Regions from separate parts of the Enterobacter sp. KBR-315C3_2022 genome, predicted to be linked through region 1. Evidence: predicted binding sites of a transcription regulator. Region 1 holds the regulator's gene; each other region holds the start of a gene.

Region 1 (2,200 bases):
AGGGCTCTTTCATTTCCCACATGAATACGTTGGTGGTGCCGGGCGGGAAAATGGGGCTGGCGATGGAGTTAATCATGACGCCGCTGGTACAGCGGCTGATGGAAGGGAAGCAGATCGCGTAGTTGTTGCCCGGTGGCGCTGCGCTTACCGAGCCTACGGTCGTGCTTTTGTAGGGCGGGTCAGCGAAGCGCCACCCGCCAAAAAATCACGCCGCGATCACTTCATACGAATGGGTAATATTCACCGCTTTCTCCAGCATGAGCGCCACTGAACAGTATTTCTCCGCAGAAAGGTCTACTGCCCGCGATACCGCCGCATCTTTTAGCTCTTTACCGGTGACGATAAAGTGCAGGTTGATGTGCGTGAACAGCCGCGGCGCCTCTTCACGACGCTCCGACGTCAGCTTAACCTCGCAGTTGGTCACGTCCTGACGGCCTTTCTGCAGGATAGACACCACGTCAATCGCGCTGCATCCGCCTGCCGCCATCAGCACCATCTCCATCGGGCTTGGCGCTTTATCGCCGGAGTTGCCGTCCATCAAAATCTGGTGGCCGGAAGCGGACTCGCCCAGGAAGGTTAACCCTTCAACCCATTTCACACGCGCTTGCATAATGATTAACTCCAACGTTGCATTTTTGGTGACAGATTACGCGTGCGTTACATTTCTCGCAACGGAAGGCGACCTGCATCATGCTGAAGCGAGACACCAGGAGACACGCGGCAAAAGCTATGCTAAAACACTCGGGATGCTACAGTAATACATTGACGTTACACATGTATGCAGAGGACATCAAACTTTACTGGCTGCGACACATTAGACGGCCGACTTCCCAGGTATGGGTAAGAATTCGATTGCAAACCCAGAGTCAGGATGCAACGTATGGCTCTGGAGACAGCTTATAACAGAGGATAACAGCGCATGGTGCTTGGCAAACCGCAAACAGACCCAACTCTCGAATGGTTCTTGTCTCATTGCCACATTCATAAGTACCCATCGAAGAGCACGCTGATTCACCAGGGTGAAAAAGCGGAAACGTTGTATTACATCGTTAAAGGCTCGGTGGCAGTGCTGATCAAAGATGAAGAAGGGAAAGAGATGATCCTTTCTTATCTGAACCAGGGCGATTTCATCGGTGAACTGGGCCTGTTTGAAGAAGGCCAGGAACGTAGCGCCTGGGTTCGTGCAAAGACAGCATGTGAAGTGGCTGAAATTTCTTACAAGAAGTTCCGTCAGCTGATCCAGGTTAACCCGGACATCCTGATGCGTCTTTCTTCCCAGATGGCGCGCCGTCTGCAGGTTACGTCGGAGAAAGTGGGTAACCTCGCCTTCCTGGACGTTACCGGCCGTATCGCGCAGACCCTGCTGAACCTGGCGAAACAGCCGGACGCGATGACCCACCCTGACGGCATGCAAATTAAAATTACCCGTCAGGAGATTGGTCAGATCGTCGGTTGCTCCCGCGAAACGGTGGGCCGCATCCTGAAAATGCTGGAAGATCAGAACCTGATCTCTGCGCACGGTAAAACCATTGTGGTTTACGGAACCCGTTAATTCCGGTCAAACGGCGTGCCACCGCAGGGTGTCACGCCGTTTTTGTCTCTATTCCCCATGTGGCGCAGGCTGATCTATCACCCGGAAGTTAACTACGCACTGCGACAAACGCTGGTGTTGTGCCTGCCCGTGGCCGTTGGCCTCATTCTTGGACATCTCCAGCAGGGGCTGCTGTTTTCCCTGGTGCCCGCCTGCTGCAACATTGCCGGGCTGGACACGCCGCACAAGCGCTTTTTCAAACGACTTATAATTGGCGGCTGCCTGTTTGCTGGCTGTAGCCTCGCCGTTCAGCTGCTGCTGGCGCGCGATATTCCGCTGCCGCTGATTTTAACCGTGCTGGCGATGACGCTCGGCGTCACCGCGGAAATCAGTTCCCTGCACGCGCGCCTGCTGCCCGCCTCGCTGATCGCCGCCATCTTCACCCTGAGCCTTGCGGGCAATATGCCGGTGTGGGAGCCGCTGCTGATCTACGCCCTCGGCACGCTGTGGTACGGCGTGTTCAACTGGTTTTGGTTCTGGCTGTGGCGGGAACAGCCGCTGCGCGAATCCCTGAGCCTGCTCTACGTGCAGCTGGCCGACTACTGCGAAGCCAAATACACCCTGCTCACGCAGCATACCGACCCGGAAAAATCCCTGCCGCCGCTGCTG
Region 2 (2,200 bases), on a different contig from region 1:
CCTTCACCTGACGCCGGACCAGTCGCGCGCGGATCTGCGCGCGATGCAGCAGCTGCAGGCGTGGCACCAGTCGATGAGTCAGTCCGACAGCGTCGACGATACGAATATGGAAATTCGCGCGTTTCACCGCAACGTCTATCTCGCGGGGCTTCAGCTGCACCTGCTGGACCCGACGCTGTGTCGGCACGTGGCGGAATCGCTCGGGCGTGAAAACCTGACGCTGGCGGCGCTGCTGGCGGAGGTTCAGCCGCAGCCGCAGAGCGATGCCGCGCCGGAGCCGCTGGCGGAGCTGCAGAAGATCCGCGAAGAGATTGCCGCGCTCAGGCCGCTGATGGAACAGCAAAAGCTCGCCCTTCAGCAGCTGCGCGTGGCGGCGAAAACCGCCAGCCCGCCTGCACCGGAGCGCGGAAGCGGCCAGGAGGAGGTGGCGCTCAGCGACGTGGACGCGCCGACGCAGAAAATGCAGAAGGTCCGGCAGAAGGGTATTTTTTGACGCACTTCCCCTTTGCTGCGCAAGGGGAAAGGCCGATCAGGTAATGACCACCGGCCAGTCCGGCGGGGTATGGCTCATGGCTTCCACCATCACCACTTTCATATTTTCCCAGATAGCGGCGATATCCAGCAGGGTAATGCCCAGCAGGCCCGTCGCGAACCAGCAGGCGGCCCCGAGCCCCAGCAGGGTGCTGATCACCGCCAGACCCGCATAGTCAGATTTACGAAATTGAATATTCAGCGTGCTGGCTAAAAACATCAAAACCGCACTCAACAACGGCCAGCGCAGAAGAACCATGCTGGTGGTAATGGTTGCCATAAACCCATCCTCGACAGAGCAGATGCACTACAATGAAACAATGTTTTTCGTTACATGATAAGTGTGAACTATATCACGATTGCTCTTTTATTCGCCAGTGTCAGGGGGTGAAAAATGGCCGGTTTACCCTCGGGAAAGGGCGGCGAAGCTCGGTAGAAGAATATATCTTCGCAGGCGAAGTATCCCTCTTTGCCACGCCCACCGTTAGCGCGTTATCGCCCAAAGGGAGAAGGGGGGAGGTAAAGCGCAGCGGATTATTAATAAATTAACGCGGAAAATATGCGCAATCAAACGCGCGAATTAGCGGGGGCCGCTTGTACTTTTTTCAGGCGGCGAGAGGCGGGCGATAAAGAAAATTTCAACGGCAGATTATCTTTAAATCAACGGGCGGGCTGGATATTTATTTTCCTTAATTGAAACTGAATGAATACTTTTAGTTTAGCTTACGGAAAAATATTATCGGCATAACAAAAAATCAGATTTTTAATACGAAAAGTCAGTTGCTAACTTCGCATGATTCATGCAACGTAATCACCTGTTTATCGAAGCACCCGGCCTTCATTACTACAGGCATACAACTTGCAGGGATATAGAGCGTAAAATGAATCGTAGCGCACGGCGCAAGGTGCTCGGGGGATTAGGGATTATCATGGTAGTTATGCTACCCGTGATGCTTGCGCTATGGTTTGCCCAGCTGCGCGCCGTATCGGAAACCAGCGCGGCGTTACGCACATTTGCCGACCTGGCTTTAGACAAAACTGAACTGGTTATACAAGAAGTTGATTTAGCGCGGGATGATGCGGAAAAATATCAGGGGCAGCTGTGCACCCCCGCGCACCGTCAATATATGCTAAACGTTGTTCGTGGCCGCCTGTTCATCGCTGATTTAATTTACGCCGAAGGTCAGAATTTTCTTTGCTCTACTGTTTTTACCCCTGAACATCCCTACGCGATCCCCACCGCCAATTACACGCGTAAGCCCGACGTTGCTATCTATTATTATCGCGATACGCCCTTTTTCAACGGCTATAAAATGACGTATATGCAGCGCGGGAATTATGTTGTGGTGGTTAATCCACTTTCCTACAGCGAAGTGATGTCTTCGGATAATTCCCTGTCGTGGGGAGTCTACGACACGGTGACAAATGCCTTCTTCTCCGTCAGTTCAAAGGCCAACGTTCCCTTATTAAATTCGATGATTCGGGATAAGGAAGCGTCATTTCAAATAGATGACCGTTTTTACACGGTGGTTAAATCGGATAAACGTCCTATTGCCGCCATCGTCTCAACGTCGAATAAACGCTTTTATGAAACGCTTTATCATCAGGCCACGCTGACGCTGCCGCTGGGGATGATTTGCAGCATTATTATCCTGCTGGTGTGGTCGCG
Region 3 (2,200 bases), on a different contig from region 1:
CTTCCCGCGTCGCAGATTCACAGGTATCCCCATGTGTCATTATTGTCTTGAGATGAAGTCTAGCTAAGTGCGACGGCTCGGGAAACTGTGAGCCTATCTTAATTTTTTAAAACATCTTTTCATCTAATTTGAAAGCTTGTTTGGATGGTAGTAAGGTGATGGCGAAAAGGTATCCAAAGCGGGAACTCCCGCCACGCATTCAGGAGAAACGAATGAAAATTGCACTGATGATGGAAAACAGCCAGGCAGCCAAAAATGCGATCGTCCTTAACGAGCTCAGGACCGTCGCGGATGAAAAAGGCTTCCCGGTTTATAACGTGGGCATGAGCGACGAGAACGATCATCATCTGACCTATATTCATCTGGGCATTATGGCGAGCATTCTGCTCAACGCAAAGGCCGTAGATTTTGTCGTAACGGGATGCGGCACCGGGCAGGGGGCGCTGATGTCCCTGAATATCCACCCCGGCGTCATCTGCGGCTACTGCATCGATCCGGCCGATGCGTTCCTGTTTGCCCAGATCAACAACGGCAATGCGCTGTCGCTGCCGTTCGCCAAAGGGTTCGGCTGGGGCGCGGAGCTGAACGTGCGCTTTATCTTTGAAAAGGCGTTCACCGGCCGCAACGGCGAAGGCTACCCGCCGGAGCGTAAAGAACCGCAGGTGCGCAACGCCGGTATTCTGAACCAGGTTAAAGCGGCTGTGGTGAAAGAGAACTACCTGGACACCCTGCGCGCTATCGATCCCGAGCTGGTGAAGACCGCAGTATCCGGCCCGCGCTTGCAGCAGTGCTTCTTTGAAAACTGCCAGGACAAAGAGATTGAAGCGTTCGTTCGCGGCATTGTCGGTTAAATAACCTCCGCCGGGCGGCGCTGCGCCGTTCGGCATATACCCCCTCGTAGTCACTCCACTCCGCCGTAACCTATCCATAAGTGTGATGTGTATCACAAAAAGATTGATTTTTGTGATGATGGTCATATTATAAGCGCAAAGACAATAACACCTGCACACCACGTTACCGGAGTACCATCATGAAACTGCGCAAAATCCTGAAAAGCATGTGGGCGAACTACTGCAAAACCTTTAAGGATGTCCCACCGGGCGCCATGTTCTGATGAAAAAACCTGCTTCGGCAGGTTTTTTTGTGCCTGCGCCCGGCGCAGGGGAGATGTTAGGGCGCGCGTTTTGCTACTATGACGGCCTTTAAATAAGGAGAATCCCCATGTCGCAAAACCTGAGCGCCGATCAGGAGCTGGTATCTGACGTCGTCGCCTGCCAGCTGGTCATCAAGCAAATCCTCGACGTCCTCGACGTTATCGCCCCGGTCGAAGTGCGTGAAAAGATGTCCACGCAGCTGAAAAACATTGATTTCGCCAGCCATCCCGCGGCGGCCGATCCGGTTACGCTCCGCGCGATCCAGAAGGCCATCGCGCTGATCGAGCTGCGCTTCACGCCGCAGGGTGAATCCCACTAGGCCAGCGGTGAAGGGCGACCGCGCCGTCGCCCTTCGGCAGCATCAGAAGAAGGTCTGCACCAGCAGGTAGCTCGCCGCGCAGGCGCAGCTCACGCCAATCAGCCCCGGCAGGATAAAGCTGTGGTTGATGATGAACTTGCCGATGCGGGTCGTGCCGGAGCGATCGAAGCCAATGCAGGCCAGATCGCTCGGGTAGGTTGGCAGCACGAAGTACCCGTAGGACGCCGGGAAGAAGGCGATCAGCATCTTTGGATCGATTCCCAGCATCAGCCCCATCGGCGCGACGGCCGTCAGCGCCGCCGCCTGGCTGTTCACCAGCTTCGAGACCAGAAACAGCACGATGGCGTAGGTCCAGGGATGGCTTTTCACCACCCCTTCCAGCGCCATTTTCAGCTCGTCCAGGTGCGCCTGGAAAAACGTATCGCTCATCCACGCCACGCCAAAGACCGAGAAAATTGCCACCATTCCGGCCTTAAACACCGCGCCATTGGAGATGGCTGACGCGTTGACCTTGCAGGCGATCAGCATGACCGCACCGGCAATCAGCATCATCATCTGGATGACAAGGTTCATCGACAGGGCGGTCATTTTGCCCTTCACCTCGAAGGCCGGGCGCAGGTCGGGCAGGGCGCCCAGCAGGACAACCACCGCGATCCCGGCGAAGAAAATCCACGTTGACCAGTACGCCTGCTTTGGGAACCGCTGATTCATCAGGGTTTCCGTGCTG

Evidence for each region. Region 1 encodes CRP, which controls carbon source genes, mostly activating them, when cyclic AMP is high. Its sites were predicted from a motif close to ATGTGANNNNNNTCACAT; they were not measured.
Region 2: a site for CRP is predicted at 873-890, ahead of AB8804_RS13215 (YjcB family protein). Genes of this name have one in related genera too.
Region 3: a site for CRP is predicted at 932-949, ahead of azuC (stress response protein AzuC). Genes of this name have one in related genera too.

What each region holds. Positions count from the first base shown of each region.
Region 1 is NZ_JBGKEB010000020.1:47,509-49,708, reverse strand. It holds gene AB8804_RS18365 (phosphoribulokinase) at 1-122, shown strand, start outside; gene AB8804_RS18360 (OsmC family protein) at 206-610, opposite strand; gene crp (cAMP-activated global transcriptional regulator CRP) at 920-1,552, shown strand; gene AB8804_RS18350 (YccS/YhfK family putative transporter) at 1,610-2,200, shown strand, end outside.
Region 2 is NZ_JBGKEB010000011.1:36,063-38,262, reverse strand. It holds gene AB8804_RS13220 (hypothetical protein) at 1-493, shown strand, start outside; gene AB8804_RS13215 (YjcB family protein) at 530-811, opposite strand; gene AB8804_RS13210 (EAL domain-containing protein) at 1,413-2,200, shown strand, end outside.
Region 3 is NZ_JBGKEB010000001.1:149,827-152,026, forward strand. It holds gene AB8804_RS00800 (HD domain-containing phosphohydrolase) at 1-21, opposite strand, end outside; gene AB8804_RS00805 (RpiB/LacA/LacB family sugar-phosphate isomerase) at 213-851, shown strand; gene azuC (stress response protein AzuC) at 1,031-1,114, shown strand; gene AB8804_RS00815 (DUF2766 family protein) at 1,222-1,473, shown strand; gene AB8804_RS00820 (anaerobic C4-dicarboxylate transporter) at 1,516-2,200, opposite strand, start outside.